Regions from separate parts of the Micromonospora sp. NPDC049301 genome, predicted to be linked through region 2. Evidence: riboswitches for the same ligand, from Rfam matches in the RefSeq annotation. Region 2 holds a riboswitch; the other holds the start of a gene.
The links. A riboswitch is a leader RNA that binds a small molecule or an ion and turns the genes downstream of it on or off. The one in region 2 is predicted to bind S-adenosylmethionine.
Positions count from the first base shown of each region.

Region 1: another riboswitch for S-adenosylmethionine. It lies ahead of AB0K07_RS08575 (ABC transporter substrate-binding protein); the one in region 2 lies ahead of thrC (threonine synthase).

Region 1 is NZ_JBFAQO010000002.1:516,177-527,768, forward strand. It holds gene AB0K07_RS08555 (Na+/H+ antiporter) at 1-396, shown strand, start outside; gene AB0K07_RS08560 (hypothetical protein) at 581-1,888, shown strand; gene AB0K07_RS08565 (amino acid ABC transporter ATP-binding protein) at 1,906-2,649, opposite strand; gene AB0K07_RS08570 (amino acid ABC transporter permease) at 2,646-3,428, opposite strand; gene AB0K07_RS08575 (ABC transporter substrate-binding protein) at 3,474-4,331, opposite strand; SAM riboswitch class IV at 4,605-4,716, opposite strand; gene AB0K07_RS08580 (amino acid transporter) at 4,803-6,773, opposite strand; gene corA (magnesium/cobalt transporter CorA) at 6,983-8,113, shown strand; gene AB0K07_RS08590 (hypothetical protein) at 8,129-8,320, opposite strand; gene AB0K07_RS08595 (2'-5' RNA ligase family protein) at 8,499-9,014, opposite strand; gene AB0K07_RS08600 (DUF664 domain-containing protein) at 9,092-9,601, shown strand; gene AB0K07_RS08605 (SCP2 sterol-binding domain-containing protein) at 9,709-10,098, shown strand; gene AB0K07_RS08610 (glycogen debranching N-terminal domain-containing protein) at 10,095-11,592, shown strand, end outside.
Region 2 is NZ_JBFAQO010000008.1:282,104-293,695, reverse strand. It holds gene paaN (phenylacetic acid degradation protein PaaN) at 1-1,307, opposite strand, end outside; gene AB0K07_RS24345 (GNAT family N-acetyltransferase) at 1,376-2,395, opposite strand; gene thrC (threonine synthase) at 2,792-4,078, opposite strand; SAM riboswitch class I at 4,087-4,222, opposite strand; gene AB0K07_RS24335 (DMT family transporter) at 4,290-5,258, opposite strand; gene AB0K07_RS24330 (metalloregulator ArsR/SmtB family transcription factor) at 5,350-5,655, shown strand; gene AB0K07_RS24325 (DUF4232 domain-containing protein) at 5,871-6,566, shown strand; gene AB0K07_RS24320 (ABC transporter permease subunit) at 6,561-7,457, opposite strand; gene AB0K07_RS24315 (alpha/beta fold hydrolase) at 7,457-10,321, opposite strand; gene AB0K07_RS24310 (hypothetical protein) at 10,695-11,592, shown strand, end outside.

The DNA.
Region 1 (11,592 bases), on a different contig from region 2:
CAGGGCACCACCCTGCCGGTGGTGGTGCGCTGGGCGGGGCTGGTCGGCGACCCCGAGCGCGCCGACGAGCTGCGGCAGGCACGGCTGCGGGCCACTGAGGTCGGCCTGGCCGCGCTGCCCCAGTTCGCCGCCGAGATCGGCGCCGGGGACGAGGTGGTGCGCCGGATGAAGGCCGAGTATCAGCGGCACCTGGAGGACGTCGACGAGGGCGGTGGACGTACCGCCGAGGATCGCCGCCTGGAACGCAAACTGCGCCTCAAGGTCCTCGAGCACAAACGGCGGGAGGTCACCCGGTTGCGCGACAGCCGGGAGATCGACGACATCGTGCTGCGTGAGCTTCAGGAAGCGCTGGACAACGAGGAGATCCGCCTGCTGGGCCGCGGCTCCACCGACTGACCGCGCTCGCCCGACCCCCGGTGCGGCGTGTCCGGGACGAGCCGGACCGGCGGCCGAGCCACGGCGGACCGACGGATTCGTGACAGTTGCCGTGCCGCGCGTGCGGCTCTGGTCGCTGCGCCGCCCGGTACGGTGGAACGGTTCGGCGCCGGTCGATGCGTTCGGTCCCTTGGGGGGTGTGTCCATGACAACCGGGGCGACAGAGGCCGACCTGCGGGTGGTCACCGAGCGGGAATTCCTCGACGAGCTGGCCTCGGTCACCCGCGAGCGCGGCGCGACCGAGTTCCTCTACCTGATGGCACAGGGCGACGGCGTCATCGGCGTGCAGTGGGAGCAGCCCGGCGTCGACCATCTGCGCCGCTACCGCGTGCGCGACTCCAGCGGCCCGGCCTGCCCGCACTGCACCATCGTCGAGGCGGTGCTGGCGCTGGCACCCGTGCTGCCACTGGACCTGATGCGGACCGCGCGTACCCGACCGCAGTACGAGACGGTGCTGCGCACCGGGCAGCTGCCCCACCTGGCGTTCGCCCGCCCGACCGGCCAGCCCGGGGCGAGCTGGCTCGGCGACTGCCATGCGGTCACCGGCGACCCGCACACCGACGCCGACTGCCCGCGGCACGCGGTGCCCGCACCGAGCGGCGACCCGCTGGACCTGCGTCTCGGGTCGCTGCCCCGGGCGCTGCGGGAGATGTACCCGCACGACGCCGCCGCGACGGCGGACCTCCAGCAGCGGCTGCGCATCGCCCGGGACTGGCGGGCCGACGCGCAGGCCGTCGCGAGCGGCGTCCGCGAGGCCGCCGCGACCTGGGCGTTCCTGCGCAACTCCTGCGTGCTGGGCGTGCCGGTGCCCGGCGTCAACGGTCTTGTCCTCACCCTCCCACCGGGCCGGACGACGGACGACCGGCCGCTGGCCGAGCTGCACGCCGCGGCGGTGCGCGCGCTGCCCACCGACGGCCCGTTGGCCTATCAGGAGCGGGCCTGCCTGGTGCCGGAGCCGGGCCCGGGAGCGCAGCGGATGCCCTCGTACGCCGGCGCGGTGGACCTGACCGGCGCGGCGCCCGTACGCACGCTGCGGCTGCCGGCGCCCCGCCGGCCGCTGAGCACTACCGGCCGGGGCGTGTTGCTGCTCTACGAGGCCCGGCACGCGATGGGCCGGCACGTCGCAGGCGCGCCGGAGCGCAACGAGGCCTACTGGGAGTCCGAGGCGGCGTTGAACGTCTTCGAGTTCACCCTGCTGGAGCGGGTCGCCGGCCGGCACTACCAGGAGGCGGTGGCCGCCTACCTGCAGGCCCTGCGCCGCGAGGGCGACCTGCTCGCCCGCCCGCACAAGGTGCTCGACCGGCGTCGGCGCAAGGCGTTGTCGCTGGCGTTCGGCGGGCTGGACGACGAGGAGCTGCACCTGTGGGCGTCGGTCGCGTACCGCAACGCCATCCTGGTGCTGCTCGGCGACCTGAAGGCGTTCGCCGCGCACCTGCGCCGCCAGGCCTCCTGACGCGAGGGAAGGACGGTTCAGAGCACCTGGGCGAGGAAACGGCGTAGCCGGGGATGCTCGGCCCGCTCGAAGATGGCCTCCGGTGGGCCGGCCTCCAGCACCACGCCCCGGTCCATGAAGGCGACGGTGTCGGCGACCTGCCGGGCGAAGCCCATCTCGTGGGTGACCACCACCATGGTCATGCCGCCGGCGGACAGGTCGGCCATCACCCCGAGCACCCCCTTGACCAGCTCCGGGTCGAGTGCGGAGGTGGCCTCGTCGAAGAGCATCACCTCCGGCCGCAGCGCCAGCGCCCGGGCGATCGCCACCCGTTGCTGCTGACCGCCGGAGAGCTGCGCCGGCCGGGAGTCGGCCTTGCCGGCCAGCCCGACCAGCTCCAACTGGGCCCGCGCGACCGCCTCCGCCTCGTCCTCGCCGAGCTTGCGCAGGCGGCGCAGCGCCAGGGTGACGTTGCGCAGCACGCTCATGTGCGGGAAGAGGTTGAACTGCTGGAAGACCATGCCCACCCGCTGCCGTAACGCGTCCGGGTCGTCGCCCAGCACGCTGCGCCCGTCCAGCAGCACGTCGCCCTGGTCCGGCTCGATCAGCCGGTTGATGGTGCGCAGCAGGGTGGACTTGCCCGACCCGGACGGCCCGATCACGCAGGCCGTCGCGCCGCGCGGCACGATCAGGTCGACGCCGCGCAGCACCCGGTTCGGTCCGAAGGCGAGGTGCACGTCGCGTACGTCGAGGCTGACCGAGGTGGTCGTGCTGACGGTCATCGCCGGTCCCCTTCCGTCGCGCCGGACAGCGCCGGCTCGGTGTCGTCCTCGTCCTCGTCGGCCGGGCCGGTGGCCGGCCGGCCGTGGCGCAGCCGCCGGTCGATCCAGTTGACCGCGTGCGTCAGAGGCACGGTCAGCGCCAGGTAGCAGAGCCCGGCCAGCAGCAGCGCGGACTCGTTGCCGGTGGTGGCCGCGTAGTCCTGTCCGATCCGGAACAGCTCCCGCTGGCTGGCCACCAGGCCGAGGAAGTAGACGAGGCTGGAGTCCTTGATCAGCGCGATGAGCTGGTTCACCCAGGCCGGCAGCACCCGCCGGATGCCCTGCGGGACGATCACCAGCCGCATCGCGTCGCCCCAGGAGAAGCCGAGCGCCCGGGCGCCCTCCAACTGCGCGGCCTCCACCGACTGGATGCCGGAGCGGAAGATCTCCCCGATGTACGCCGCCGCGATCAGCGACAGCGCCAGGATGCCCAGCGGGTAGGGGTCGGGGCCCCACACCTGCATGCCCAGCGGCGCGAGCCCGACGCCGATCAGCAGGATCGTCGCGGCGGCCGGCAGCCCCCGGAACACGTCGGTGTAGACCCGCGCCGGCCAGCGCAGCCACCGGCTGCGGGAAATGCCGGCGACGGCCAGCAGCAGGCCCAGCACCGAGCCGAGCAGGGCGGCGGAGACCGCCAGGATCAGCGTGTTCGGCAACCCGACGGTCAGCATCTCGGGTAGTGCCTCGCGCATCGCGTCCCAGTCGAAGAAGGTCTCCCACAGGGTGCTCAACGGATCCATCGGTCGCCTCTCCTACCGCCCTGCTCGCTCGTCACCGGTCGTGCCTCAGGACGCGGCCGACGCCGACGGCACCGGCACCGTGCCGCTGCCGGGCTTGAAGTCCGCCGGGACCGGCCGGCCCGGGTAGTACTGCGCCTGCAACCGGCTCCAGGTGCCGTCCGCGATGACCTCGTCGAGGCCCTTGTTCAGCGCCTCGCGCAGCTTGTCGCTGCCCTTGGCGACGGCGTACGCGGTCGGTGCCGGGCTGAGCTGCTTGGCCGCCACGGTGATCTTGCCGTTGCTGTCGGCGGCCGACTTCTCGCCGATCTCGGCCGGGGCGATCCACGCGTCGGCGGTGCCCGCCTTCAGCTGGTTGATCGCGCCGTTGTAGTCCGGCACCCGGACCGGGTTGAGCTGCTCGCCGGTGGCGTAGTCGTCCTGGACGGTGCCCTGCACCACCACGACCCGCTTCCCGGCGAGCTGATCGAAGCGGGTGATCGGCGAGCCGGCCGGCACGTCGAGGCCGAAGTAGCCGAAGTCGTAGCCGTTGCCGAAGTCGACGGTCTTCTTCCGCGCCTCGGTAATGGTGATCGAGGAGCTGCCGACGTCGAACTTGCGGTTGTTGACCTGGGAGAGCAGCGCGGAGAAGTCGGTGCCGACGAACTCGACCTTCAGGCCGAGCTTGCCGGCCACCGCGGTCAGCAGGTCGTTGTCGAAGCCGGTGAACTTGCCGTCCTTGAGGTACACGTTCGGCGGTGCGTCGGTCAGCGTGCCGGTGCGCAGCACGCCCGGCTGCGCCAGGCCGTACGGGTTGCCGGCGGCGTCGGACGAGGTGTCGTCGCCGCAGGCGGTGAGCGCGGTGGCGGCCAGGATCGTGGCCGCGCCGAGGGCGGCGGCCCGGGTCAGGGCAGGAAGGAATCGCACTGGTGTCTCCGAAGGTTGCGCGGCGGCGGGCACAGGCGTACGCCGCCGACGGTGCGCCCGGTGGGGCGTACCGCTGGGGTGGGTTCGGGAAAGGGGTGCGCTAGTGCGCGGCGCGGCCGCGACAGGCGGCGCTGCAGACCCGCATCATGTCCACGTGCCGCCGGCGGGTCAGTGCCGGTGGTGGCCAGCCAGTGCGGGAATCCGCGGCGTCGGCCGATGGGGTGGTGCGGAGGATTCGCATGGTTCTCCCAGGTCTGTGCTGACCTGGGTGCCAGGCCACGCTTGCACCGACGTCGTGCCGGTGCCTGGTCTTCACCCGGGGCACCCCACCGCGGAGGAGGGTTGCCGGCCAGCGAGCCGGGGCTTCGCGCTGGCGCTCATGACCTGGGACGAGGCTAGCAGGCCGGTGCGGCGGATCGTCCAGTCGTTATGACCACGCTCACCGTGCGCGACGGGCATCCGGCCGGCAGGTCACCCGGCGTGCACGTGCGGCCGGTGGCGCCGGTCGGGCTCCTGGCGGCGCAGGATCTCGCGGGTGACGGGGGCGATCTCGCCCTGGCCGAAGGCCAGGTAGCGCAGGAAGTTTCCGCCCGGATTGCCCTCGGTCCACTCGAAGTAGATGTGCGGGCACCGCCCGGCCCGGTCGCGGATCTCCAGCAGCAGGGCGGCCAACGCGCTGGGCACCGCGGAGCTGGTAAGTCTGAACACCGGGTACCGGTCGTGCTCCACGCTGCCGCGCACCGCCAGCTCGGTCTCGAAGTCCGACGGGTCGGTGACCGTCACCTCCACGAAGATCACGGCGCTGTCGGCCGGGAAGTCGTTGTCCGCGACGGTCTGGGCGAGCTTGGCGCGGTACTCGGCGCGGTCCCCGGTGGCCGGCTCGTGGGCGATGAGGCGGATACGGCGCCCGCCACACTCCTCGATCAGCCGGATGGCCTCGGGGTCCAGGTCCACCCGGTCGACCCGCAGCTCGAAGGCCCGCACCAGCCGGGACAGCGCCGACACCAGAATCATCCCACCGATGAAGCAGGCCGCGATCTTCACGCCGTCGGGACGTTCCACCACGTTCGCCGCGGTGGTGTAGACGAAGGCGACCGCGATCGTCCCGAACGCGATGGTCCGGCCTCGCTGGCGCCGCCGCCGCGCCGCGAGGGTCACCGCCGTCGCCGCCGAGGTGATCAAGACCAGGACCCCGGTGGCGTACGCGCCGCCCTGCGCGTCCACGCTCGCCTCGAAGACGACCGTGATCAGGAACGCCACCGTGGTGAAGACGAGGACCAGCGGCCGGACGGCCCGGGCCCAGGCCGGCGCCATGCCGTAGCGGGGCAGGTAGCGGGGTACGAGGTTGAGCAGCCCGGCCATCGCGGAGGCGCCCGCGAACCAGAGGATGCCGATGGTGGACAGGTCGTAGACCGTGCCGAACACCTCGCCGAGGTACTCGTGTGCCAGGTAGGCGAGCGCCCGGCCGTTCGCCGGCCCGCCCGGCTGGAACGCCTCCGGCGGGATCAGGACGGTGGTGGCCACGCTGCTGGTGACCAGGAAGACACTCATGATCACGGCGGCGGTGGTGAGCAGCCGGCGGGCGCCGCGGATGCGGCCCAGCGGTCGGTCCTCGGAGTCCTGCCGGTCCCCGCGGATGTGCGGCATCACCGCCACCCCGGTCTCGAAGCCGGACAGGCCCAGCGCCAGCTTCGGGAACACCAGCAGCGACAGCCCGATCACCAGCAGGGGATCGCCGTGGCCGGTGGTCAGTGCGGTGGTCCAGTCCGTGACCGCGCTCGGGTGGGTGACCACCCGCCACAACGCGTTGACGATCACCACCGCGTTCAGTGTCAGGTAGATCGCGACCAGGACGACGGCGATCCCGATGGCCTCGCCGAACCCCTTGAGGAACACCGCGCCCAGCAGCGCCACCAACAGCAGCGTGAGCAGGACCTTGTGTCCCTGGAGCGCGCTGGGCAGGAACGGGTTCTCATCGATGTGCGCGGTCGCGTCGGCCGCGGAGAGGGTGATGGTGATGATGAAGTCGGTGGCCGCGAAACCGAGCAGCACCAGCACGAACAGCTTGCCCGGCCAGTAGCTCAGCAGGCGTACCAGCATCGCGATGGAACCCTCGCCGTGCGGGCTCTCCACCGCCACCCGGCGGTAGACCGGCAGCGCGCCCAGCAGCGTCACCAGCACCAGCACCAGGGTCGCCACCGGGGACAGCGCGCCGGCGGCCAGGGCCGCGATGCCCGGCTGGTAGCCGAGCGTCGAGAAGTAGTCGACGCCGGTCAGGCACATCACCTTCCACCACGGGTGGTGCCGACGCTCCGGCGGGCGTCCGTGCGGCCCGTGCTGCTGCACCGTCTGCTCGGAGCCGCCGTCGAACAGCCACGCCTGCAGCCGACCGGTCCGGCGGCCGGTGCGCCTGTCGACCTCCATCGGCGCTTCCCCCGTCATCCGCCCACGGTCACCGCGAGTATCCGTCAGCGGGCCCGGGCCCGTCCGCCGGTGCGGGGAACCCGCCCGGCCCGGGTGCCCCGGCAGCCGGCGCGTCAGCGGGTTTCGGGCCGTGGGCACCGGGGAAGCAGGGCCCTCCGGCGTCCCGCCCCGAACGGTCCGCGTGGTTCGGGCAGCCGCCGGACGGTGCGTGCGGGAGGGAGCGGGTCATGGTCGGCGGCCGTCGTTTCCGCCCGGGCGGTGGCTTCGGCCGCCGGCTCGACGAGCACGAGGTCCGCGTCGGCGCGACGCCGCGCACCGAGCCGGCCGCACCGCCCAGCGACGGCCTGGTCGACAGCGCCGTCTACATCCGGGGGCACCGGTTCGCGTCGCCGGCCGGCCTCGCCGAGACGTACCGCTGCCTGCAGGAGCAGGACGGCGCGATGGCCTGGATCGGGTTGTACCGGCCCGACATCGACCAGATCACGTCGCTGGCCCGGGAGTTCCGGCTGCACGACCTGGCGGTGGAGGACGCGATCAACGCCCACCAGCGGCCCAAGCTGGAACGGTACGGACACACGCTCTTCGTGGTGCTGCGCGCGGCCCGCTACGACGACCAGCGGGAAGAGGTCGAGTTCTCCGAGCTGCACCTGTTCATCGGGCCCGGCTTCGTGATCACCGTCCGGCACGGTGAGGCGCCGGACCTGGCCGCGGTGCGGCGGCGGATGGAGACCGACGCGCAGATGCTCGCCCAGGGCCCGGAGGCGGTCCTGTACGCGATCCTCGACCAGGTGGTCGACGGCTACGCGCCGGTGGTGGCCGGGTTGGAGAACGACATCGACGAGATCGAGACCGAGGTCTTCGGCGGCGACCCGAACGCCAGCCGGCGCATCTACGGGCTCAGCCGCGAGGTCATCCAGTTCCAGCGGGCCGCCCGCCCGCTGCTCACCGTGCTCGACGCGCTGGCGGTCGGCGCCGGCAGCTACGGCACGGACGAGGAGCTGCGCCGCTACCTGCGGGACGTGACCGACCACCTCACCCAGGTGGTGGAGCGGGTGGACGGCTTCCGGCACCTGCTGCAGAACATCCTCACCGTCAATGCCACTCTCGTCTCGCAGCAGCAGAACGAGGAGATGCGCACCCTCACCGCGGCCAGTTACGCGCAGAACGAGGAGCTGAAGAAGGTCTCCTCCTGGGCGGCCATCCTGTTCGCACCCACGCTGATCGGCACGGTGTACGGAATGAACTTCGTACACATGCCGGAGCTGAACTGGCGCTACGGCTACCTGTTCGCGCTCCTGCTGATGGCCCTGGTCTGCGGCAGCCTCTACCTGATCTTCAAGCGGCGCGGCTGGCTCTGACCGGACGCCCGAGGGTCACTCGATGCCGCGCAGGATGTGCCGCTCGTCCTCGCTGTCGTCCTCGCCGGCGCCGATCCGGCCGAGCAGCACGGCAGCGGCCCAGATGGTCAGGGGCGTGGCCGCTCCGGTCATGCCGCCGCCGGTCCGGTCGTCCCGGGTCTGGCTCCGCTCCGTACGCGGTGGCCTGCGCTGAGCCTGCATGGGCACTGCCTCTCCTCGTCGAAGCCGCCCCGGGGCCGCGCGGCGTGCGCCCGCGCCTCCGGCCGGGCAACCCGCGGGTGGGCGGGTCGCCACCGGTACAGCAGCCATCTCGCACCATCCCACGCCCAGCCTCGTCCGCACCCCTTGTTTTCGGTTTCCCGACTGTCAACGACTCGGCGGCGGGTCAGGACAGTGGGTGGGCGATGCCGCGGGCGTGGTCGGTGAGCGCCGCGCCGACCACGGTCGCGGTCACCGGCAGCACCTCCAGGCAGCGGCGCACCGCGGCGGCCATCAGCGCGTTCGGCACCCGCATCGAGAGCGTGCAGTGTGGCACCCAGCGGCCCGGCTGGTAGTGCTCGACCAGGCTGATGCCGCCGGCGGCGAGCCGGTCGTGCACCAGCCGGTGGTGGGCCAGCAGCTCCGGGGTGACCGTCGGGCCGAGCCAGAGCACCCGGCCGACGAACTGCCCGGCATGCTGGAAGTCGAGGCGCAGCGGCGCCGCCACCACCGTGCCGCGCAGCGCCGCGGCGACCTGCTCGGGGTCGAGGCGGGGCGCCACGGCGAGCGAGACGTGCGGGCGGTGGCGCTGTTCCAGCAGCGACCGCATGCTCTGCACGCCCTCGGCCTCCAGCGCGTCCCAGAGCACCCGGATGCGTCGGGTGGCGTCCGGGTCCAGATACAGCTCCACCGCGGCGACCACGTGATCACCGTAACGGCAGAGGTTTGCCCGCCGGTCTCGGCGGTACCTGAACGGAAACAGACCAGGAGGCGTGGCCCGTGGACGTGAGTGACCTGCTGACGGAGGCGTACGACCGGCTGCCCGACCTCGTCCGCGCGGCGGTCGACGGCCTCAGCCCGGAGCAGCTGCGCTGGGCACCCGGCCCGGGAGCCAACACGATCGGCTGGCTGGTCTGGCATCTGACCCGGATCCAGGACGACCACGTGGCCGACGTGCTCGACACCGAGCAGGTCTGGGTGAGCGGCGACTGGGCGCGGCGGTTCGGGCTCACCGCCGACCCGCACGACACCGGTTACGGTCACTCGCCCGCCCAGGTCGCCGCCGTGCGGCCGGAGAGCGCGCAGGCCCTGATCGACTACTACCAGGCGGTCTCGGGGCGCACCCGCCAGTTCCTCGCCGGGCTGCGGCCGGCGGACCTGGACCGCGTGGTGGACGAGGCGTGGGACCCGCCGGTCACCCTCGGCGTCCGGCTGGTCAGCGTCGCCGAGGACGACCTGCAACACGTCGGCCAGGCCGGCTACGTGCGCGGGCTCATCGGGGCCGGCTGACCGGCCGCGTCCGTCGGGCCCCCGGGCACCCGGCGTCACCCCGTTCGGGTGAGCCGGTCTCACCCCGTCGCGGGCCATCCTCAGGGCAAGTGGGGGGAGGGGACGTGATGGGCGCGACGGTGGGGGAATATCTGCGACAGCTGGGCTCCGGCCGGCGTGCCGACCTGCCGGAGACGACCGCTGGGACCATGCGGCTGGACGCGCGGGAGGACGGCCACACCGAGCACTGGTACCTGACCATCGCCGACCAGCACGTGCGGGTGACCCAGTCGGGCGACGACGCGGATCTGGTCATCCGCGCCGCTCCGGCGGCCCTCGACCGGTTGGCGCGCGGGGAGACCCACGTGGCGGCGGCGCTGCTGCGCAACGAGCTGAGCGTGCAGGGCAAACTCCAGCTGCTGATGCTGCTGCGGCGCATCTTTCCCGGGCCGGCCGGTGCCCGGCATCCGCGCGAGCTCGGTCGGGCCGCGATGGCCGGGCGAGAGGGGCGCCGGTGAGCCGGGAAGGGGTGCACGTGATCGCCGGGAACGCCTTCGCGATCAGCGACGGGCGGGGCGACGTGGCGGAGGACCCGGGCACTCCGGTGGGGCTCTTCTCGTTCGACACCCGCTTCCTGTCCCGCTGGATACTCAGTGTCGGCGGGGAAGAGCTGAACGTGCTCTCCCGCGACGACATGACGTACTTCGAGACCCGGTTCTTCCTGGTGCCGGGCGCGGCGAGTCACTACGTCGACGCCGACGTGTCGGTGATCCGGCACCGCTCGATCAACGACAGCTTCAACGAGCGCATCACGTTGCTCAACCACTCCGCCCAGCCGGCCGAGTTCACCGTGCGGATGGACATGGGCAGCGACTTCGCCGACCTGGCCGACCTGGCCGACGTCGCCGCGGGCCGGGAGCTGCGACAGCGAGCCGTCGAGGTCACCGCCGACTCCGCGCGCAACCAGCTCGTACTGCGGTACGGGCGGGAGCGGTTCGTCCGCGAGACCGTCGTGAGCAGCACGGCTCCGGCCGATGTGGACGAGCGGGGAATGACGTTCCGGATCCGGATCGAGCCCGAGGGCACGTGGGAGACCGACCTGCAGGTCACCATGACCATCCGGGGCGAGGGCGGCCGGGACCTGCGCAACGACCTGGAGTCGCACCGGGAGCACGTACGCGGGGGGATGCGCGAGGAGCTGGCGGGCTGGCTGGATCGGGCCCCGGAGCTGGTGGCCGAACGGGAGAGCTTGGAGGAGATCTACCGGGGCAGCCTGGCCGACCTGGGGGCGCTGCGGTACATGCCGCTGTCGTACAACACGCGGGTGCCGGTGGGCGGCCTGCCGTGGGCGATGGGGCTGTGCGGGCGGGACAGCATCATGACCTGCCTGCAGACCATGGCGTTCACCCCCGAGCTGGCCCCCGCGACGCTGCGGTTGCTGGCGCTGTTGCAGGGCGGTCAGCTGGACGACGTACACGACGAGGAGCCGGGCAAGATCCTGGCGCAGCTCCGCTACGGCGAGTCGGCCGCGTTCGGCGACCGGCCGGACGCGCTGTACTACGGCGCGGCGGACACCACCCCGCTGTTCGTCGTCCTGCTCGACGAGTACGAGCGCTGGTCCGGCGACGCGGACCTGGTCCGCGAGCTGCACCACGCGGCCCGGATGGCACTGGACTGGATCGACGAGTACGGCGACATGACCGGAGACGGGTACCTGCGCTACCAGCGCCGCAACGAGCGGCACGGCGTGATCAACCAGAGCTGGAAGAACTCTCCGGACGCGATCACCGACGCGTGCGGGTGGCAGCCGGCGCTTCCCCGGGCCACCTGCGAGTTGCAGGGCTACGCGTACGACGCGAAACGGCGCGGCGCGCGGCTCGCCCGCACGTTCTGGGATGACCCGGTGTACGCCGACCGGCTGGACCGGGAGGCGGCGGAGCTGAAGGACCGGTTCAACCGGGACTTCTGGTTGCCGGAACGGGAGTACTACGCGCTGGCGCTGGGGCCGCACG
Region 2 (11,592 bases):
ACGATCGTCGGCGTACGCACCACCGCGTCGGCGTACGACGGGTGCGCCACGGCCCGGGACTCCAGCACCGGCTCGCCGACCTTGGTCACCTCGGCCAGCCGCTCCAGCACCCCGTCGTTGACGATGGCGCCGGTCAGCTCCACGCCCCGGGCCGGGTCGGCGGTCAGCTTGCCGACCGCCGCCGCGATCCCGCCGGCCACCTCGTCGAAGCTCTTGTGCCCCTGGTCGGTCTCGATGCCACCGGCCGGGATGAGGATGTTCTGGGAGGTGGTGCACATCTGGCCGCTGTACAGCGTCAACGTGAAGCCGAGGTTGCGGCACATGCCGGCGAAGTCGTCGGTGGAGTCGATCACCACCGTGTTCAGCCCGGCCTTCTCGGTGTAGACCGCCGCCTGCCGGGCGTGCGTCTCCAGCCAGTCGCCGTACTCGGTGGAGCCGGTGAAGTCGACGATCTTCACGGAGCGGTGCAGGGCCAGGTCGCTGGCGAGCTTCTCGCCGGGCGCCTCGGCCGCCAGCATGATCAGGTTCGGGTCGAAGCCCGCCTCGGCGAGCACCTCCCGGGCGTACTTCACGGTGATGGCCAGCGGCAGCACCGCGCGCGGGTGCGGCTTGACGATCACCGGGTTGCCGGTGACCAGCGAGGCGAACAGCCCCGGGTACGAGTTCCACGTCGGGAAGGTGTTGCAGCCGATCACGAGCCCCACACCGCGCGGCACCACGTGGAACGTCTTGGTCATCCGCAGGGGGTCGCCCTTGCCGGCGGCCTTCTCCCAGCCGGCCGTCCCCGGGTGCCGGGTCATCTCGGCGTACGCGTACGCCAGCGCCTCCAGCGCCCGGTCCAGCGCGTGCGCGCCGCCGGCCTGGAAGGCCATCACGAACGCCTGCCCGCTGGTGAACTGCACAGCGTTGGCCAGCTCGAAGATGTGCTTGTGCAGCCGGTCGAGGATCTCCAGGCAGACGCCCACCCGGGCCTGCGGGCCGGCGTCGCGCCACGCCGGCAGCGCGGCGGAGGCGGCGGTGACCAGCTCGTCGGCGCCGGCGTGCGGGTAGCGCACCGCCAGCTCCACCCCGAACGGGCTCGCCTCGGTGGCGACCCGGTCGCCGGTGCCCGGCTGGTCGAGCGGGAAGTCGCCGCCCAGGTACGCCTCGAAGGCGGCCTTACCGTCGGCGGCGGCGGTCTCGCCGTACACGCGGGGGCTGGGGGACTCGGGATAGGCGGACCAGTAGCCCCGCTCCGTGATCGCGGTCAGCGCACGGTTGAGGGTGTCGGCGTGCCTGTCGTACAGGGGATGCGGGGTCTCCGTCATGCCCGCCATCATGCCGCAGCCGTGTCCGGGAGCAGAAGCGCCAATGCCCGACAGCGCGGCAGGCCGGGTCAGAGGGTGAGCTGCCAGTTGTTCCAGGAGTCCACGGGGCGGAAGCCGAGCCGCTCGTTGATCGCCACCATGTAGCTGTTGCTGGCCGCGTTGAAGGTGTCGATGACGCGTACCGCCTGCTCGTGGGTGAGCAGGTGGTGCAGGTTTTCGATCTTGGCGAGCAGACCGAGCCGGCGCCCACGGTGGGCCGGGTCGACGATGGTGATCTGCTGGAACGCGTGCCAGTCGGCGGACGCGCCCACGTCCAGCAGGGTCCAGGCGACCAGCCGGCCGGACTCCTCGTGCCGCACGCCGAGGTGGTAGCGCCGCCGGCCCCGGGCGTCCAACGCCCGCTCGGTGCCCCGGACCCGCTCGGCGTCCACCTGCTCCGGTTCCCACTGCACGTCTCCCATGGGGGCGTCCATGAGCAGCCGGCCGTCCAGGTAGGCGACGTCGGCCACGTACTCCTGCGGGGTCGCCCCCTGCCAGCAGACCGACCGGTAACCCTCGGCGAGGGCGTGGGCCTCGGCCAGCGCCGCCCGCAGCGCCGTCCGGTCGATGGCGCCGACCTCCAGCCGGCGACGCACCTCGGCCAGCGCCGCCTGAGCCCCCGTCGCGGCGGCGAACGCGTCGCCCGCGCCCGATCGGGCCGCCCCGTCGGGCAGCGCCGAGACGGTCATCGCGACCACCCGCTTGCGTCCGTGCTCGCGCAGCAGGCGCACCCCGTACTCGTGCAGTGCCCGGCCGACGCCGCGCCGCCGCAGCTCGGGATGCACCACCAGCTCGACGGTGGCGTTGTCGGTGTTGTCCAGCTGCGGCAGGTCGAGCTGGAGGTAGCCGGCCGGCACGCCGTCCAGCCGGGCCAGCGCCCAGAGCGTGGCGGTGCCGGGCATCGGCGTGTGGAAGAACGCGTCGAAGCGCCGCCGGCAGAAGGGCGGGAAGTCCGGCAGGTCGGCGTCGTTGGCCGCCGCCCCGATTCGGTACGCCTCGTCGACCGCGGCCAGGTCGGCGCCGTCGAACGACGCGATGCTGATGCTCATGCCGCCGAGCGTGCACCCCGGAAAAGCGATCGGGCCAGCGAATTTGTCGCTGGCCCGATCGGACGTGGTCGGGAGGGACACTCGCACAACGCCTCCGGCGCTGGGTCGCAAGAACTTCAAAAGTCTCCGGCGAAATGCCCTCCCGCACGGAGCATCTTGCGCCGTCCGGTTCCTGCCGTCAAGTCCAGAGCGGCGGGTTTTCCACACTCACTGCTAAAAGCCAGTTACCCGGCGGATCGGCCCGATCCCCCATCCGGGCGATCCCCCCTCCCCCACCCGACCCATCCCGCGCCGGCTCCGGCGGCACCCGGCGGGGTTGATCATGAAGTTAGCGACGCCGACACCGGCGTGTCGCGCCGCTAACTTCATGATCAACGGGAGGGGAGCCCCGGGGGGTCAGGCCAGGAGGCCTGCGTCTCGGGCTGCTCGGAGGGAGGGCTTGATGTGGTGGGTCGGGCCGACCTGGTTGGCTACCGCGTCGATGGTCTTCAGGCCCTCGCCCGTGTTGAACACGACGGTTTCCGCCGTGGGGTCGAGCCGGCCGGACTCGACCAGCTTGCGCAGCACCGCCACGGTGACGCCGCCCGCGGTCTCGGCGAAGACCCCGGTGGTCCGTGCCAGCAGTCGGATGCCGGCGCGGATCTCGTCGTCGTCGGCGTACTCCATCCAGCCGTCGGTGCGGCGGACCGCCTCCAGCGCGTAGAGGCCGGCGGCCGGGTCGCCGATGTTGAGCGACTTGGCGATGCCGGTGGGCCGGACCGGGGTGATCGTGTCGGTGTCGGCGTGCAGGGCGGTGGCGATCGGTTTGCAGCCGGCCGACTGGGCGCCGAAGACCTTCCAGCCGCCGGCCGGCGCCTCGACCAGACCGATCTCGACCAGCTCGGAGAACGCCTTGTCAATCTTGGTGAGCAGCTCGCCGCTGGCCATCGGGATGACCACCTGGGCCGGGATCCGCCAGCCGAGCTGCTCGGCCACCTCGTACCCGAGCGTCTTGGAGCCCTCGGCGTAGTACGGCCGGACGTTGACGTTGACGAACGCCGTGTCCTCGAACTCGTCGGTCTCCACCAGCTCGCCGCAGAGCCGGTTCACATCGTCGTACGAGCCGTCGATGGCGACCAGCTCACCGCCGTAGACGGCAGTGGTGATGACCTTGCCCTGCTCCAGGTCACTGGGGATGAAGACCACCGAGGGCACCCCGGCGCGGGCCGCGTGCGCGGCCACCGAGTTGGCCAGGTTGCCGGTGGAGGCACAGGCGAACCGGGTGAAGCCGAGCGCCCGGGCGGCGGTGAGCGCCACCGAGACGACCCGGTCCTTGAACGAGTGGGTCGGGTTGGCGCTGTCGTCCTTGACCCACAGCGGCGCGGTGATGCCCAGCTCGGCGGCGAGGTTGGGGGCCGCCACCAGCGGGGTGAGCCCCGGGTCGAGGGTGACCCGGGTGGCCGGATCCTGACCGGCGGGCAGCAGCGCGGCGTACCGCCAGATGCTGTTCGGGCCGGCCTCGATCTGCTCGCGGGTGACCGTGGCCAGGGCCGCGGCGTCGTAGTCCACCTCCAGCGGGCCGAAACACTCGTAACAGGCGTGCTGTGCGGCGAGCGGGTAGCGGGCCGAACAGGCACGGCAGACCAGGGCGCGGGCGGGGCTGGCGGAGGTGTCGATGCCGGAGGCGGCGAGCGTCGACGTCATGTCGAGTCCTCTCATCTTTCCCCGCATCGCACGGTGCGGCGGGGACGGAATTGGCACCTGCCCCGCGGGGCGCTCAGCGGTGAGCGCGCGGGGTGGTTGCCGGGGCGTCGTCGGGCCGTATCCCTCAGCCCCTCTGGATGAGGTATGCAGTTGTGCCGTCGAGTCTAGGCAACGTCGGACGTCGCCTCCACCACGGATCCCAGGGAGTGGGTCAGCGGGCGGCCACCGCCGCCGGGTCGACTACCGCGACCGGGTCCGTCACCGCGCCCGGCCCGGGCACCGACGGAACCCGCGTCCGGGCCCGGGTGACGAGGTTCGCGGCGACCAGGGCGGCGATGGTGATCGCGGCCCCGACCACCTCGACCGGCGCCGGCCGGTAGCCGCGCGCGATCTGCACCGCGAAGGTGGTCACCGGGACCAGGTTCATGAACAGCGCGGCGTTGGCGGCACCGAGCCGCTGCACGCCGGTGTTCCAGGCCAGCACCGCGACAACGGCGCCCAGGATCACGGCGTACGCCAACTGCGGGGCGACCGCCACGAGGTCGGCGGCGGCCGGCGCGTGCTGCCAGCCGATGCCGTCGGCGAGCACGCTCGCGGCGAGCATGGCGGCCGTGCCGGCGAGCGCGGTCAGGGTGGTGTAACGCAGCGGCGACCAGTCGCCGAACCGGCTGGCGCCGTGGGTGTAGATGGCCCAGCCGAGCACGGCACCGACCATCATCAGACCGCCGAGACCGAACTGACCGAGCCCGTGCAGGCTCCCGTGGGTGATCACCAGGCCGACACCGAGCAGCGCCACCAGGGAGAGGGCCAGCAGGAGTGGCTTCGGGCGTACGCCGTCGCGGGCCCAGCGGACCAGCTGGGTGATGACCGGGGTGGTCGCCACGAACAGGGCGACCTGCTGCGGTGCGGCGTGCTCGAGTGCCAGGTTGGTGAGGACGTTGAAGCCGGCGAAGCCGACGACGCCGAGCACCGCCACCTCGACCGCTCGGCGGCCGAGCCGTAGCGCGCCGGCACCCTCGCGGAGCAGCAGGATGCCGACCAGGATGACGGCGGCCAGCAGGTAGCGGGCGGTGGTCAGGTTGAGCGGGTCGACCCGGGTCAGCGCGCTGGCCAGGATCGGGAACATCACTCCCCAGCTGAGCACGGCGAGCAACGGGTACGAGGCGGCGCGGGAACGCATCGGCGGCTCCAATGTTCGAGTATCGTCGAACCAACGTCACCGACCCTAGGAGGATGTTCGACGATTGTCGAACAAGGGTTACACTGGTCACATGGAGCCGCACGAACCCGACCTGGCCGCCGTACCGGTCACCGCCGTGCTGGCCGCACTCGCCGACGACGTGCGGCTGCAGATCGTGCGGGCACTCGCCGAAGGCGGCGAGTACCCCTGCGGCAGCTTCGAGTTCGGCGTCTCCAAGGCGACCCGCAGTCACCACCTGAAGGTGCTGCGCGAGGCCGGCCTGACCCGCACCCGGGCCGCCGGCACCAGCCGCTACGTCCGGCTCCGCCGCGACGAACTGGACCGGCTCTACCCCGGCCTGCTGAACGCCGTCCTCAGCCCCCGCACCCCAGCCTGACCCGGCCATTCGTGTGCGGTCGAGCTCAATCGTCTGCGACATCGCCAGGGACCGGAGCGACGCTCCGACCCGCCACGCCACCGTGCTCGCATGATCCACACACCAGACGATCTCGCGTAACCAGGCGGGCGATGTCCCGGACGATTCAGCTCCGAAGGAGCACCGGGAGCCGTGCCGAACGGCAGCGGGGCGCCGACGTGGGCAATGATCGGCGGGTGACTTCTCGGGGCACGGCAGTACGGCGACGGATCAGCGTGGCGGTCGGGACGGCTCTCCTGCTCGGCGCATGCGCTCCCGCCGACCATCGGGGCCAGGCCGGGGACGGCACGAGCCCGCTGCCCGGGCGCACAGCCGCGTCCAGCCCGACGCCGTCGGCGGGCACCGACCCGATGGCCGGGTGCCCGAAGTCCGGCGTGCGGATCCGCGCGACCGGGTCGGACGCCGCGATGGGGCTGCGCGCCCTCGGCCTGGAACTGGTCAACTGCGGCGACCGCCCCTACCAGCTCAACGGGTACCCGGTGCTGCGCGTGCTGGACGAGCAGCGCAAGCCGATCATCCTGCGGGTGGTCAACGGAGCGAAGGCGATCACCTCCGGCTTCGACCAGCCACCCCGGCCGGTCACCCTGGAAGCCGGTGAACGGGCCACCGCCGTGGTGCTCTGGCGCAACCTGGTCACCGATTCGACAGTGGTGGCCACCAACGGGGAGTACCTGCGGGTCGCACCCGCCGCCGGGCAGCCGGCCGAGGACGTCGACCCGGACGGGCCGATCGACGTGGGCAATACCGGCCGGATCGGCGTCAGCGCCTGGAAGAAGGCCGACCCGTCCACACCGGTGCCGGCTCAGCCCGCCCGGCCGCCGGCGCCGAGCGCGGTGCCGTCGTCGGTGAGCCCACCCGACAGCCGGCTATGACGTGATGTCCTTGCGGGTGAACCGCCAGAACGCCAACCCCCAGAACAGCGTCGCGTAGCTGATGGCCGAGATGCAGCCACGCACCACGTCGTCGGTCTGCACGGGGGTGGAGAGCAGCCCCAGCCAGGCGGTGCTGAAGTGGGTGGGCAGGAAGTCGCGCAGCGCGCCGAGGGCGGTGATCTGGTCCAGGATGCTGGAGAGGATCCAGAGCAGCACCGCGCCGCCCACCGCACCCAGCGCGGCGTCCGTGATCACCGACAGCAGGAACGCCAGCCCGGCCACCGCCAGCAGGACGACCGCCAGGTAGCCCAGCACGGCCAGCAGCCGGAGCAGCCCCTCGCCCGGCTCCAACTCGGCGGCGACCGTGCTGCGCAGCGGCGACCAGCCGTAGCGCAGGGTGCCCGCTGCCAGCGCGGTGCCGGCCAGCAGGAGCAGGGCCAGCCCCGAGTACGCGAGCGCGACCACCAGCTTGACGGTGAGCAGCCGGGCCCGGGGCACCGGGATCGCCAGCAGGTAGCGCAGGCTGCCCCAGCTCGCCTCACTGGCCACCGTGTCGCCGCAGAACAGCGCGACCACGACCACCAGCAGGAACGACGCCGACACGAAGATGGAGAACAGGGTGAAGTTCAGCCCGCCGGAGGTGGCCAGGTCGACCAGGCTGGCGAACTCGTTGTTGCCGTTGTCGTCGTCGCCGCCGGAGTTGAACTGGAAGGCGACCAGGATGATCAGCGGCAGCAGCACCATGAACCCGAGCGCCAGTTGGGTGCGCCGCCGGGACGCCTGCCGGCGGAACTCCGCGCCGAACGGCATCGTCGCCGACGGCCGGTAGCCCCGGGCCGCACCGGCCGGGTCGGTGACGCCCACCGGCGCCTCGACGGAAGATCCAGCCATCACCGGTCACCGCTTCCCCGAGAGTTCTCGCCCACCAGGGCGAGGAACGCGTCCTCCAGGCGCCGACGGGGCACCACCCGGTCCACCCCGATGCCGGCGCGCACCAGCTCGGCCACCACGTCGCTGCGGGCCGTGCCGTTGGTGTCGACCACCAGCTGACCGTCGCTCTCCGGCAGCACCCGCACCCCGTGCAGCCGGTCCAGCACGGCCCGCGCCGCCACCGGGTCGGTGACGTCGAAGAGGACACTCGGCGACTCGCCGACGATCTCCTCCACCGGCCCGGACGCCACGATCCGGCCCTTGTTCACCACCACCGCATGCGTGCAGGTCTGCTCCACCTCGGCCAGCAGGTGGCTGGAGACCAGCACCGCCCGGCCGTCGGTGGCGTACCGCTGGAGCACCCGGCGCATCTCGGCGATCTGTGGCGGGTCGAGGCCGTCGGTCGGCTCGTCCAGCACCAGCAGCTCCGGCAGGCCGAGCATGGCCTGGGCGATGGCCAGCCGCTGGCGCATCCCGTGGCTGTAGTTCTTGATCTTCCGGTGCACCGAGTCGCCCAGGCCGGCGATCTCCAGGGCGGCATCGAAGTGCGCGTCCTCCGCCGGGCGTCCGGTGGCCCGCCAGTACGCCCTGAGGTTGTCCAGGCCGGACAGGTGCGGCAGGAAACCGGGCCCCTCCACCAGCGCGCCGATCCGGGACAGCACCGGCGAGCCGGGCACCAACCGGCGCCCGAAGACGTAGATCTCCCCGGCGGTCGGCTGGGTCAGCCCCATCAGCACCCGCAGGGTGGTGGTCTTGCCGGCGCCGTTCGGGCCGAGCAGACCCACCACCTGACCCGGGTGCACCTCGAAGTCCACGTTCGACACCGCGACGAAGCCGTCCGCGTACTCCTTGCGCAGACGGCGCACGGCCAGCGGCGTGCCCGCGTACTCCGGATGCACGGAGCGGTCCTGCCGGCGGTGCCGGCGGCGGACCACGGCCACGACCACGACGAGGCCGATCACGATGGCGGCGAGCAGGCCGGCGAGCACCCAGCGCCAGATCGTCGCCGTGGTGGGGATCGGCTCGCCGCTGACCGTGGGCAGGCTGACCGCCCCGTCCGCCGCCACCGTGTAGACGGCGGGCTGGGCCGGCGTGGTGTACGCCTGGTCGGAGCTGGCGACCACCAGCCGCAGCCGGTGCCCGGCCTCGATCCGACGGACGATGCCGGGCAGCGTCACGGTGACCGGGCGGGCGTCCTGCACCCGCTGCGGCAGGCCGGTGAGCCGGACCGGGGCGACCAGCCCGTTCGGCAGGGTGGCCCCGCCTTCCGGGTCGACGTCGTAGAGCTTCACGAAGAGCACCGCCTCGCCGGTCGGCGACGCGGCCCGCAGGGTGACGGTGGGCGCACCCGCCACGTCGACCGCGTCGGCCAGCGGTGCCGACTCGAACCGGGCGTGCTGGCCGGGCACGTCGCCGGCCACCCCGTCGAGCAGCGACGCGAGCCCGCCGGCGAACGGCACCGAGGAGATGGCGGCCGGGCTGCCGTTCGGGGGGTTCGCGATCGGCTGGGCCGGGCCCGTGACCGCGACCTCCCGGCGGGCGTCACCGGCCACGCCCGGGTAGTCGGCGGCGCGGTAGCCGGTGGCGACCAGACCCCGGTCGAGCGCGTCGAAGCCGGCGATCCGCGACCAGGTGAAGTCGTCGCCGGGCGCCTCGCCCTCGCCCTTGACGTAGTGGTCGAGCCACTGGACAGTCAGGAACTTCACCCGGTCCGAATCCGAGCGGGGGCCCGCACCGCCGTCATGCCCGCCGGTGAACCAGGCCACCCGTACCGGGGTGCCGGTGGCGGCGATGCCGCGCGCGTTGGCGTCCGCCTCGCCGAGCGGGAAGAGGGTGTCCGCCTCGCCCTGCACCAGCAGGGTGGGCGCGGCGATCCGGTCCAGCACGCCCGCCGGGCTGGACCGGCGCAGCAGGTCCACCGCGGCCTGGTCGGCGCGCCCGGTGGTGGCGATCCGCAGGTACGCGGCGCACACGTCGGCGGCGAACCGGCCGCAGGACGGGTCGGCGGCACCCGCCGGGGCGCCACCGGGACCGGTGCCCGGGCCGGCGCCCGGCCCCGGGCTGGGCGGGCCGGCGGAGGCCGGCGCGCCCTGCGGCTGGGCGGCGGTCCCGCCGGAGAGCCCGGCCGGGCCGGTGCCCACGTTGCCGCCCCCGCCGAAGAAGAGACCCGCCCAGCCCTTCTTGAACACGCCCTCGGTCGGCGCTCCACCGGTGCTCTCCGGCAGGAACGCCCGAGACAGGTCGTTCCAGGTGATCATGGGGACGATCGCGTCCACCCGGCGGTCCTGTGCGGCCAGCAGCAACGCCAACCCGCCGCCGTACGAGCCGCCGACCACGCCGACCTTCGGGTCGCCGGCACCGTCGGTGCGCACCTCCGGCCGGGCGGCCAGCCAGTCCAGCAGCCGTTGCGCGTCGCGCACCTCGTAGTCCGGGCTGTCCAGGTGGATCTCACCGCCGCTGCGGCCGAAGCCCCGCGCGGTCCAGGTGAGCACCGCGTAGCCGCGCCCGGCGAACTCCTCGGCGTCGGAACGCACCGACTCCTTGGTGCCGCCGAACCCGTGCGCCAACAGCACCGCCGGCACCTTCCGGCCCGACGACGCGTCGGCCGGCAGGTAGAGGGTGGTGTCCAGGGCCACCGGCTGGTCGCCGGCCGGTCCGGAGCGGACCGTGAGCATCGCGCTCTCGGTGCGTACGCCCGATCCCCGCGGCCACACCGCCCAGGTCACGGCGGCCGCCAGGAGCACGACGACCGCCCCTGCGGCGATCGCTCGACGGCGGGTGGGCAGGGCACGCCGGAACCACGCGGCCGGCGACGGCGATCTCATGCGGCACACGGTACGGCCCGCAGGCTGAGCGTTGGCTGAGATCCGCCGTACGTCCGTCCGGTTGCCCCGATCGGCGATCGGGCGAGGTGCGACCGCTCACCGTCGGAGGCGGCACAGCGAGTTGAGTTCGGATCACGTGAATTCCGATCTTCGGCGGATATCCACCTCGATCCCTTCATGTCACACCCACCGATGGGACGGAGCGTGCCGACAACACGGACGAACGGTGACATCGCTCGATCTGACGCAAACCTGACTCGCCGGCAACCGCTTGGCCAACGGCGATTCGGTTAGTTTTCCGGTCCGGTGCACGGGACCCGTCGGCCAACCCGACACCGCGCCGAGCCCCCGCCCGACGCCGGAGGAGACACACATGACAGTCCCCGCGCCGCGGGCCCGTCGACGACCGTCCAGGTGGGGCCGGCTGCTGCCGCTGCTGCTCGTCGTGGCACTGCTGGCACCGGTGGGTCTGCTCTTCACGCAGACCTGGCGGCAGACCGGCGACAACCGCGACCTGGCCGCCCGGGAACGGCTCGGCGTGCAGTACCTCCGCGCCCTCGCCCCGGTCACCGCCGCCCTGGTGGAGGCCCAGTCCGCCGCGGTCAACGGCCGCCCCGCCCCCCGCGAGGCGCTGACCCGCGCGGTCGAGGACGCCGCCGCGGTGGACACCCGGATCGGCACCGACCTGCGCAGCCAGGAACGCTGGGCCGGGCTGCGGGCCAAGCTGGAGGCGTTGCGGGACCGCAGCCCCACCGACCCCGAGTCCGCCTACACGGCGTACGGGGAGGTCACCGATCTGCTGCTGGCCCTGCACCGCAAGGTCCGGGAAAGCTCCGGACTGGTTCGCGACCCCGGCGCCGACTCCTTCTTCCTCCAGGACAGCGCCGGCCAGGAGCTGCCCGAGGCGGTGGTGTTCGCCGGGCGGCTCGCTGACCTCGGCACGCTCGCCCCGCGCCGGCCGGCCGCCGAGCAGACCCGCGGCCTGATCGAGCTGACCGGCCTGCGGGTGGCCGCCCTGGCCCCCGCCACCGACCTGGTCGACAACCTGCGCGCCGCGGTGGACAGCTCGGAGAGCACCGACCTGGGCGCGAACGTGCTGACCCCGCTCGACACCTACCAGCGCTCGGTGGAGGCGCTCGCCGCGTCCTCCGCACCGGCCCCCGGCACCGGCGCGGTGGACCCGGGCCGGCTGGCCGCCGCGCGGCTCGCCACGCACACCGCCGCCCTCCAGCTCCAGCCGGTCATCCTCAGTGAGCTGGACGCCCTGCTGG